Regions from separate parts of the Paenibacillus sp. FSL F4-0243 genome, predicted to be linked through region 2. Evidence: predicted binding sites of a transcription regulator. Region 2 holds the regulator's gene; each other region holds the start of a gene.
The links. Region 2 encodes NrdR, which represses ribonucleotide reductase genes. Its sites were predicted from a motif close to AACACNATATATNGTGTT; they were not measured.

Region 1 (3,279 bases), 330 kb from region 2:
TTTCGAGCATATTTTTCATAAAGCCGCTCATTAAATATTTCTCTGTGTCAAAAGCTAGGAAGGATCCCTTCTCACCAGCAATCTCTGCAGAAGCAAGGTACGCTTCACGAGCCATAAAGCCGTAAAGCTTGTCCAGAAACGCCAAAGATTCCGGGCTACCGTAACGGATGTTCAATTTGATCATCAGCTCAGCAAGACCCATCGTTCCGAGACCCACACGGCGTTCGTTTTTCTGATTCGCTTCATTTTCCGGGAAATGATAAGGCGTCTTATCAATGACATTGTCCAAGAAACGTACGGAATAACGCGTCGTAGTCGCGAGATCTTCCCAGTCTACATCATGATTCTTCTCATCGTAGAATTTGGACAGGTTCACAGCAGACAAATTGCAGACTCCCCAGCCTGGCAGTCCTTGCTCCCCACATGGGTTCGTACAAATGATCGGATTAAAATACCAGCTGTTGGACATCTGATTGTAGTATTCCATGAACACAACGCCTGGCTCAGCGGATTTCCAAGCGGATTCAATAATGGTGCGCCACACATCACGCGCTTTAACGGTGCGATAATGAATAACGTTTTTGCCCGCAGCTTTCCACTTGTCTAGATCGCCATCCCACACATCGTTGTACTCTGGATCTGTAGTATCCGGAAATACGAGATCCCAATCCAGATTTTCTTTTACAGCCTTCATAAAGCTATTGCTCACACATACCGAAAGGTTCGCATTCGTAACTTGACCCATCGTTTGCTTTACGGTAATGAAGTCCTCCACATCTGGATGCCAGTCATTAATCATGAGCATAAGTGCACCACGACGGCTACCGCCTTGTTCAATTAATCCAGTGGTATAGCTAAACAGACCGCCCCAAGATACAGATCCACTGGAAGAACCATTAACACCTCTCACAATTGCCCGGCGTGGACGTAGAGAGGATAGGTTAATCCCTACACCGCCACCACGAGCCATAATTTCTGTCATTTCAGCCAACGTCTGCATAATGCCGCCACGGCTATCTTTTGGAGAAGGAATTACATAACAGTTGAACAGGGTTAGTTCTTCACTAGCGCCTGCACCAGCAGCAATTCGTCCACCCGGTACGAGCTTCCAATCATCCAGAATCGAACGGAATTTACCCGCCCATTCTTCTTGAAGCTCAGGCGTCTTCTCCACAGAAGCCATAGCTGTAGACAGACGATCCCACATTTCCTCTGGTGTTTTTTCTATATTAAGCGTCAGCTTTTCAACATCTGATTTCACAAGTTCGCCGCTGCGCGTCTTCACGGTTACGATTCTGCCGTTACGTTCTACGATCTCTCCGACTTCCTTCGTGGGAAACTTCGGATCATCTTTTGTTAGAACGAGTACAACATCGCCCACTTTAGCATTATTGCTGTCGGCATCCTTCCAAGCATAACGATCCAAAAATATTTTTTCACTTAGCCCTTCAAGGCGTTGCTTACGTTCCACTTTACCCAATAGAAAAACCTCCCGCAATGTAGTAAATATTAGTTCCAGTTCAGGTGTGGGCGTACATTTTGTGACCCACAACAAAAACTTCCTTACACTTATCTTCCGTCTTACGGGTGTATGTAGGAAGTTCATCTTGTCAATAACAAATAGCAGCTACGCACTCTAAAAAATCACATTTTCATGCTTTTGTCACAATATATTGTGTGCGTCAGCTTTTAAACTATACCACATATTGTATCGAAGGTCTTTTTCGAAAATAGAGTTAAGCAGCCGAAATATCGCAAACCTTGCCGCGTTTTCTCGCTTTTACTCTCTTTTTTAAAGGCTATCAAGAAAAATAGAAGGTTATGAATTCTCTTGTTTAAGAGCATACTACTCCTACGAATGATGATATGAATTAGCACCTGAGGAGGCTGTACCATGACGCAATTATTCCGTAATTCTCTACCTCACAAAGGTGGAAAGTCAGCGCCTATACTGCCTGTTCCTCTTTCTTTTGACCGGAATTGGCTACAGGATCTAGAACTTAAACTAGATAAAGGTGGTCCGTGGGGAGACTACCGTCTATCCAAACTTGCTGTGCAAGGTGAACAAACGGGTCTAGTAACCAGCTTCGATGAGCTGCAATGCATGAAACATTTATCCGGATTATCCCCGCTTCCTCATCAGCTCGATACCGCGCATAAGGTTTTGTTTGAGATGTCGGGCCGCGCGATTCTCGCAGACGAGGTTGGACTAGGAAAGACGATTGAAGCAGGACTTGTACTCAAGGAATATCTTGTCCGCGGTCTAGTCTCTAAAGTGCTTATTCTGGTACCCGCTTCCCTCGTATTGCAGTGGGTCCGCGAGCTGAATGCCAAGTTTGGCATCTCTGCTGTTGCACAGAAAAAAGCATATTCCTGGGGGAATGCGATTGTCGTCGCATCTATGGATACCGCGAAGCGCGATCCTCATAAAGAGATGCTGCTGGAAAATGAATATGACATGTTGATTATTGATGAAGCGCATAAGCTGAAGAACAAGAAATCGACCAATTATCTATTTGTACAGCAATTACGCAAAAAATATTGCCTGCTCCTAACCGCTACTCCCGTTCAGAATGATCTGGGCGAGCTATTTAATTTGATCACTTTACTGAAACCGGGGCAACTAGGAAATCAGGGTGATTTTGCTTCGAATTTCGTCGTTGATAAACGCCAACCTAAGAATGAAGGTCAGCTAAGGGACGAGCTATCGAAGGTGATGATCCGCAATCGGCGTGGCGAAGGTCCAGTTAATTTTACGAAACGAAAAGTCCGTAATATTCCGCTAGTTCTTTCACAGGAAGAGAGAGTATTATATGACGCTGTCACTTCTTTTGTTAAAGATCAGTATCAGGAATCAGGCGGCAATCTTAGCAGCATGCTTTCCTTGGTAACGCTTCAGCGTGAGGTGTGCAGCAGTAGGGATGCCGTCTTCATCACTTTAGTTAATCTGATCAAGAAGCTGCCTGCTGATTCGCCGAAACGCGATCGGATGATGGAGCTATTGCAGACACTTCGTACGGTTAAGACCAATACCAAAGCCGAAACAACACTATCTCTCATTCAAGAAATGAATGAAAAGGTCATCGTTTTTACGGAGTATCGCGCGACTCAAGAATATTTGCTTCAGTATTTCCGCGAACATGGGCTAATGTGTGTTTCTTATTCCGGCGGGATGAATCGTGGTAAAAAGGACTGGATGATGGACCTCTTCCGCGGTCGTGCTCAAGTCATGATCGCTACTGAGGCGGGTGGTGAGGGCATTAACCTGCAGTTCTGTCA
Region 2 (3,279 bases):
CTTCGCTGGTTCCAGAGATGTTGGCCTACGCCAAACAAGAAATAAGCAGCGATACCGAAAAAAGATATGTTCTCATTGCCGACGCAGCTTATCGGGAATCCCAGAGCGTGGCAAACATGTTTCTGAATTTTACGGCTGGCGACGAATATGTGGCCGTTTGCGGAGTATGTAATCAAGAGGCTTACTTGTGGCCGAGCGGAGAAGGCGGTCGTATACAAGCATTCGCGGAAGATCCGGTATTCGAACCCCTTCAGGCAGCACATGAGGTTACTCCCGTTGAGGCATTCGTTGAAGCGGAACATCAAATACTGGCGGAGCGAGCCGATCAGCTGGGCGATTCCTCTTTTTTGAACCAATTGCCGTATTTGGCCGGGGAAATGAATTGTCCTTCATGCGGCGCCAGAATGCAGGTTTGGCCTAGTTTCCTTTCGACTTTTGGAGGGTAATAAACAAGAACTGGATATTGCATCCATTTCTATGTTTGGGGGGAATGACTTATCAGTGTTTCTATTTATTACACATGCACGAGGGAATACGTCCTAACAGAAAGCGAACAACAAGCAATCACAGCCATTGTCCAACGTTATGATCAGGATTTTGAAGGGAAAGACCGGGCGGAGTCTTTCACAGTGTACAAATTCGATTCGTCCAGATCAACGGAGATCTTCGCTGGCGCTACCAAGCTGTCCATGACGGATCAGATTGAAGATTTGCTGAACGATTTATTTCATTGGTTGAAATGTTTGGCCGAGATACGTAGAAAAGTAGACGGTGGTGAATGGCATGTTCACCTGGATGATATCGATGCCGTGTGGGATGATGAATTAGGCTGGAAAATGCCTGAAAACTGATTTCCATAATGAATGCCATGCACTTGCTTGCCAGCCTTCAAATCATAATCATTACCTTTTAGACTACTTACACTTGAAGTCGCTAAAAACGAGCTAATGTTCAATTTTAACGTCAGTTCTACTGAATCTCGGTAAACCCTAACACACTCAATGATCGTACTAAGCATCATTTTCTTTTTAGCAGTAGAAGCTTTCTTAAATACCTCGCTCCAAACAGGAATATAGGTCTGGAGAGCCTGCATTTCAACTTGTTCTACCTTTTTAGCATTGAGCTTCTAAATTACCTCAAAAAGAAATAGACCGCCCTAGTCCAAAGGATGCGGTCTATTTCTGCCCGTAATACCTGAAATCAGCCGCCCTTAAAAGCGGCTATTGCACTGGGAGCCGTGTTTCCGCACGGCACTCTTTGCATTGTACGATTTATCTACCCAAACTATACCACGATCAAAACCAAATAAAAAGTCACTCCGCTTCCTGAACAACAAAAAAAAACGGCATTTCTGCCGTTTCTTTAGGATGGACTCTCAGGGGCTCGAACCCTGGACAAATAGATTAAGAGTCTACTGCTCTACCAACTGAGCTAAGAGTCCATATGAAGTTTGGTGGAGCCAAGGGGGATCGAACCCCTGACCTCATCGCTGCCAGCGATGCGCTCTCCCAGCTGAGCTATGGCCCCAAACGTAATTTTCAGATGTATGTAATCACACATTCTAAAATTCAGTTCGGTGTATTTATGTCATTCTGACAAATCCAAGCGCCGTAGGCGACTCCTATATAATATAAAAAATCGCCTTCGCTGTCAACACTTTTTTTAGTCATTAGACTAGCCACACTCTACAATCTGTCCAGATCCCCGGTGCTCTTAGATAACAGACCCTTCAGTTCCTTCATAAACATGTTAATATCCTTGAACTGGCGGTATACGGATGCAAAGCGAACATAAGCGACTTCATCTACTGGATAGAGCTGCTCCATAACCAACTCACCGATCTGTTGGCTCTCCACCTCAGCTACGGCGATACCGCGTAGGGATTTCTCTACCTCAGAGACGATCTTCTCTAGACGTTCTACAGAGACGGGGCGTTTCTCGCAAGCACGGATAAGACCACGCAGTATTTTATCACGGCTGAACTCCTCGCGGCTGCCGTCTTTTTTGATCACGATTAACGGTGTTTCCTCGATCATTTCAAAGGTTGTAAACCGTTTGCTGCAACGCTCACATTCACGCCTGCGGCGGATGGACTTATTCTCATTCGCTGGTCGCGAGTCGAGCACTTTAGTATTTGTGTGATCGCAGTAAGGGCATTTCATAAGCTTCATCACTTCCTATTACATAATGTTTTTAGTCCCGGTATGTTAAACATCCGGCTTTTGAAGGGCTATTTCATTTTTTCCAGAAATCACCGTTTTTTTATTGTAATGATTATGGCAAGTCCGGCACATAATACAGTTACCAACAGAGGAGGTGAACAGCAATGAGCCAAAACAACAGCTCCAATAACCTTGTAGCTCCAAATTCCCGTGGTGCTTTGGAACAACTTAAATATGAAGTTGCCCAAGAACTCGGAATCACGCTTTCCCCAGATGGTTACCAAGGCAATAAAACTTCTTATGAAAATGGTTCGATCGGTGGTTACATCACTAAACGTCTTGTAACCCTGGCAGAACAACAATTGGCAGGTCAATACAAATAACCTGTCCACATAAGCTTACTGAAGAAGTATTAAACGATCGCAAGATCGTTTAATACTTCTTTTTATACATAACACGGTTTTAGAATTCGTTGTAAATATCCGTGTACTGATCATAGTAATAGTTGACGCGCTGTACATAATGGCGGGTTTCACCAAACGGAATATCCTTAATCGTAGCATCCGTTCCATCCCAGATCCCCTCATCCAGCCATTTTTGAACTTTACCCGGTCCAGCATTATATGCAGCGATAACCGCTGTACGTTTTCCTTCGAATTGACGGGATAATGTTGAAAGATACCAGGTACCTAGTTCAATATTTGCTGATGGTTCATGCTTTAGCTCCTCCATAGAAACATCAGGAAGCTTGGCCTTTTCAAGGGCCCATTTGGCGGTATCCGGCATAAGCTGCATTAAACCTATAGCACCTTTTCTGGATTCTCGTCCAGTTTTGAAGTTCGTTTCCACTCGGATAATCGAAGCCACTAGAAATGGGTCAATATCGTACGTAACGCTGTGCTTACGGATCTCATCTTTATAATGGATCGGATAAAACCAGGACATCCAGTTCGTACTCAGAAACAATATCGCAGTAAAACCAATGAATAACAGAAGAAGGACTCTTTTTTTACGTAACCATTTCATGATAAGCCCAGCCTGTCCCAAAGAACAGCAACCTGTTGCTCAGTGTGCGCAAGTTCGCCACTGTTGTCAATGATATAGTCCGCTTTGTTAC
Region 3 (3,279 bases), 580 kb from region 2:
TAACGTGGCGACAGTTTGGGAAAGACTAATCAGATCATCTGATAGTTGTATTCTATCCCATCCATATTGCAATGTACCAAGAGTTCTTCCTCCGACATTGGTTACCGGATGAACATGGTCGTAGGATGCCACGATACTGGCTGTCGTATTATCGAATGCAACCCAAGATTCACTGTATTCTGGACATAAATTCTTTACTTCTAGCTCCCAAGACCACCTGCTTGTGTTATCCCAAATGTAGGGATCACTGATCACTTTAAAATAACCTAAGAGTCTCGTCGTTTCTGAATATGCTTTTTTTATGTTCATTTAGCCCAACTACTTGAATTAACAAAAAAGCAACTCCCTTATTGGCAAGTCGCTTTTAAAACACTCTATAGTGAATCTTTAGTTATTATCTAAGATCCTAGCGCTTCGCCTTATAAAACTCATGATACAACTTCATGAGCGCTCTCTTCTCTATCCGCGAAACATAACTCCGTGAGATCCCAAGCTCCTTCGCAATCTCCCTCTGCGTTCGTTCCTCACCGCCCGTATCCAATCCAAACCGCCCCACCACAACTTCCTTTTCCCGGTCATCCAGTATATCAAGATTGCGATAAATCTTACTTTTCTCGATCTTCAGATCAACTTCTTTAATGACATCATCCGCTTCCGAGCCGAGGATATCGATAAGTGTAATTTCATTTCCTTCCTTGTCTGTCCCAATTGGGTCGTGCAGAGATACATCTTTACGAGTTTTCTTCAAGGATCTTAGGTGCATCAGAATTTCGTTTTCGATACATCGGGCAGCAAAAGTGGCTAGCTTTGTTCCTTTGTTCGGGCGATAGCTCTCGATGGCTTTAATCAGGCCGATCGTGCCGATGGAGATCAGATCCTCCATGTCTTCCCCAGTGTTATCGAATTTTTTTACTATATGGGCGACAAGTCTCAAATTGTGCTCGATAAGCAAATTTCGGGCTTTAGCATCCCCTTCAGCCATCATGCCTAAGTATTTGCTTTCCTCCTGCTCCGAGAGCGGCTGTGGAAATGCGTTGTTCCTTACGTAGGATACCAGCAACGTCAGTTCTTTGATTAGCAACGCGATCGTACTTAAGAATCCAGGCAACTTGGCGACACCTCCCGCACTTGTACAATGAAACCGATCTGTTAGCCTTACGGGTTCATGGTCATCTTATTGTATGTGGGTAGATGCCTAGAAGTGCATGTACGGGGGAAATTATACAAACCCATTGTTAGTCTCTCCGCTTTAGCTTCATTAATGATCTCATCCATCTGCTCCCAGTTCTGCTCAACGGAGCGACGCTAATTAGTCATGATAAAAATGATGCAGCAAGATCCAGAACGAAAAACAGTACAGTTGCCTTAGCAAACCGCTCCAACCTGCGTATTTTCGGGATATCAACACTTTAATAGAGCGTTTACTAGACCAATTTCCAACTAGTTAGGAAGCACTTTTCATGTTGACTTTCCAACATATAGTGATTAAAATAAACAACGCACACTAAATATAGTATGCATATGATTTTCCAGTATTTATAGCTTATCTATTCAATCTTTACAGTAATATATACAGGGGGAGAGACTCCATGCTAGTCGCATACGATTCAAAAACCGGAAACGTCAAACGCTTCATTGGTAAGCTTAAGCTGCCAGCTGTGCAGATTGAAGAGCATATGACCATTGACGAGCCCTATGTGCTTATTACATATACCACCGGCTTTGGACAGATTCCAGAGAAGGTGTCTTCTTTCTTGAAGAACAATTATTCCAATTTGAAAGGCATCGCCGCCAGCGGCAACAAGAACTGGGGCGAGCTGTTCGCGCATAGCGCAGACTTGATTGCAGATCGGTACAATGTACCAGTTATCGGTAAATTTGAGCTGTCGGGCACATTTGGTGATGTGGAACGAATTAAACAGGAGGTGAGCCGAGTTGCGGCATATTGAACTAAACAACATGTTGATGAAGAGAGACGAAAGTGGTTTCTTTCAATTGGATAAAGACCTTGAGGCAGTAGCCGAATTTATGCGGGATGTAGAACGGCGGAGCCTGGTTTTTGCGAATACAAAAGCCAAGGTTGATTATATGATTGAACAGGATTTCTACGAAAATTTTTACGAGCAGTACAGCGTGGCTGAAATTGAGGAAGTTTACCAAATTACCCATTCTTACAACTTCAGCTTTCCATCCTATATGGCTGCTTCGAAGTTCTATACGGATTACGCTGTAAAAAGCAATGACCGCAAGCAATATCTGGAGCATTATCCGGACCGTGTGGCGGCAGTTGCCCTTCACCTAGGGCGCGGGAACGCCGCTACTGCTGGCATGCTTGCCCGTTCGATGATGGAGCAGCGTCTGCAGCCAGCGACCCCAACCTTCTTAAACGCCGGCAAGAGTCGTCGCGGTGAGCTTGTCTCCTGCTTCCTTATCGAAATGGACGACTCGCTTAATTCGATCAACTATGTGCTCAATACCTGCATGCAGCTCTCGAAGATCGGCGGTGGCGTGGCTGTCAACCTGTCCAAGCTTCGTTCCCGCGGTGAGACAATCAAGGGTGTCGAGGATGCGGCTAAGGGCATTATACCTGTGCTCAAGCTGATGGAGGACGGCTTCTCCTATGCTGACCAGATGGGTCAACGTAAAGGTTCTGGAGCCGCCTACTACAATATTTTTGGATGGGATGTTCTTGAATTTCTCGACAGTAAGAAGATCAACGCCGACGAAAAAACAAGACTCAAAACCCTGTCCATCGGCCTGATCATTCCGAATCACTTTTATAAGCTGGCGAAGGACAATGAACCGCTCCATGTATTTGCCCCTTACAGTGTGTACAAGGCTTATGGCACGCATCTTGATGACATGGATTTGGATGATATGTACGATAAGCTGCTAGCCGATCCACGTGTCAAAAAGAGAAAGGCCATGAGCGCACGGGATATGCTGACCAAAATCGCCATGATCCAGCTGGAATCTGGCTATCCATATATTATGAACAAGAGCAACGCTAATGCGGCCCATGCCCTGAAAAATGTCGGACAGATCAAAATGTCCAACCTCTGCACAGAAATCTTCCAGCTGCAGGAGACCTCAGAAATTGCTGACTACGGACAGGAAGATACCATCCGCCGTGATGTAAGCTGCAATCTGGCTTCCTTGAACATTGTCAACGTGATGGAGCATGGCAAAATCCGTGAATCGGTACATGAAGGCATGATCGCCTTGACTGCAGTCAGCGATATGACCAGCATCTCTAATGCCCCAGGCGTAGCCAAAGCT

Region 1: a site for NrdR is predicted at 1,663-1,680, ahead of NSS87_RS11040 (adenosylcobalamin-dependent ribonucleoside-diphosphate reductase). Genes of this name have one in related genera too.
Region 3: a site for NrdR is predicted at 1,501-1,518, ahead of nrdI (class Ib ribonucleoside-diphosphate reductase assembly flavoprotein NrdI). Genes of this name have one in related genera too.

What each region holds. Positions count from the first base shown of each region.
Region 1 is NZ_CP150151.1:2,521,180-2,524,458, reverse strand. Features, by position in the region: gene NSS87_RS11040 (adenosylcobalamin-dependent ribonucleoside-diphosphate reductase) at 1-1,480, opposite strand, end outside; gene NSS87_RS11035 (SNF2-related protein) at 1,895-3,279, shown strand, end outside.
Region 2 is NZ_CP150151.1:2,195,098-2,198,376, reverse strand. Features, by position in the region: gene NSS87_RS09710 (hypothetical protein) at 1-446, shown strand, start outside; gene NSS87_RS09705 (hypothetical protein) at 630-851, shown strand; tRNA gene NSS87_RS09700 (tRNA-Lys) at 1,369-1,441, opposite strand; tRNA gene NSS87_RS09695 (tRNA-Ala) at 1,452-1,527, opposite strand; gene nrdR (transcriptional regulator NrdR) at 1,686-2,162, opposite strand; gene NSS87_RS09685 (alpha/beta-type small acid-soluble spore protein) at 2,327-2,545, shown strand; gene NSS87_RS09680 (lytic transglycosylase domain-containing protein) at 2,625-3,188, opposite strand; gene coaE (dephospho-CoA kinase) at 3,185-3,279, opposite strand, start outside.
Region 3 is NZ_CP150151.1:1,613,113-1,616,391, reverse strand. Features, by position in the region: gene cdaS (sporulation-specific diadenylate cyclase CdaS) at 1-309, opposite strand, end outside; gene sigK (RNA polymerase sporulation sigma factor SigK) at 407-1,108, opposite strand; gene nrdI (class Ib ribonucleoside-diphosphate reductase assembly flavoprotein NrdI) at 1,590-1,949, shown strand; gene nrdE (class 1b ribonucleoside-diphosphate reductase subunit alpha) at 1,936-3,279, shown strand, end outside.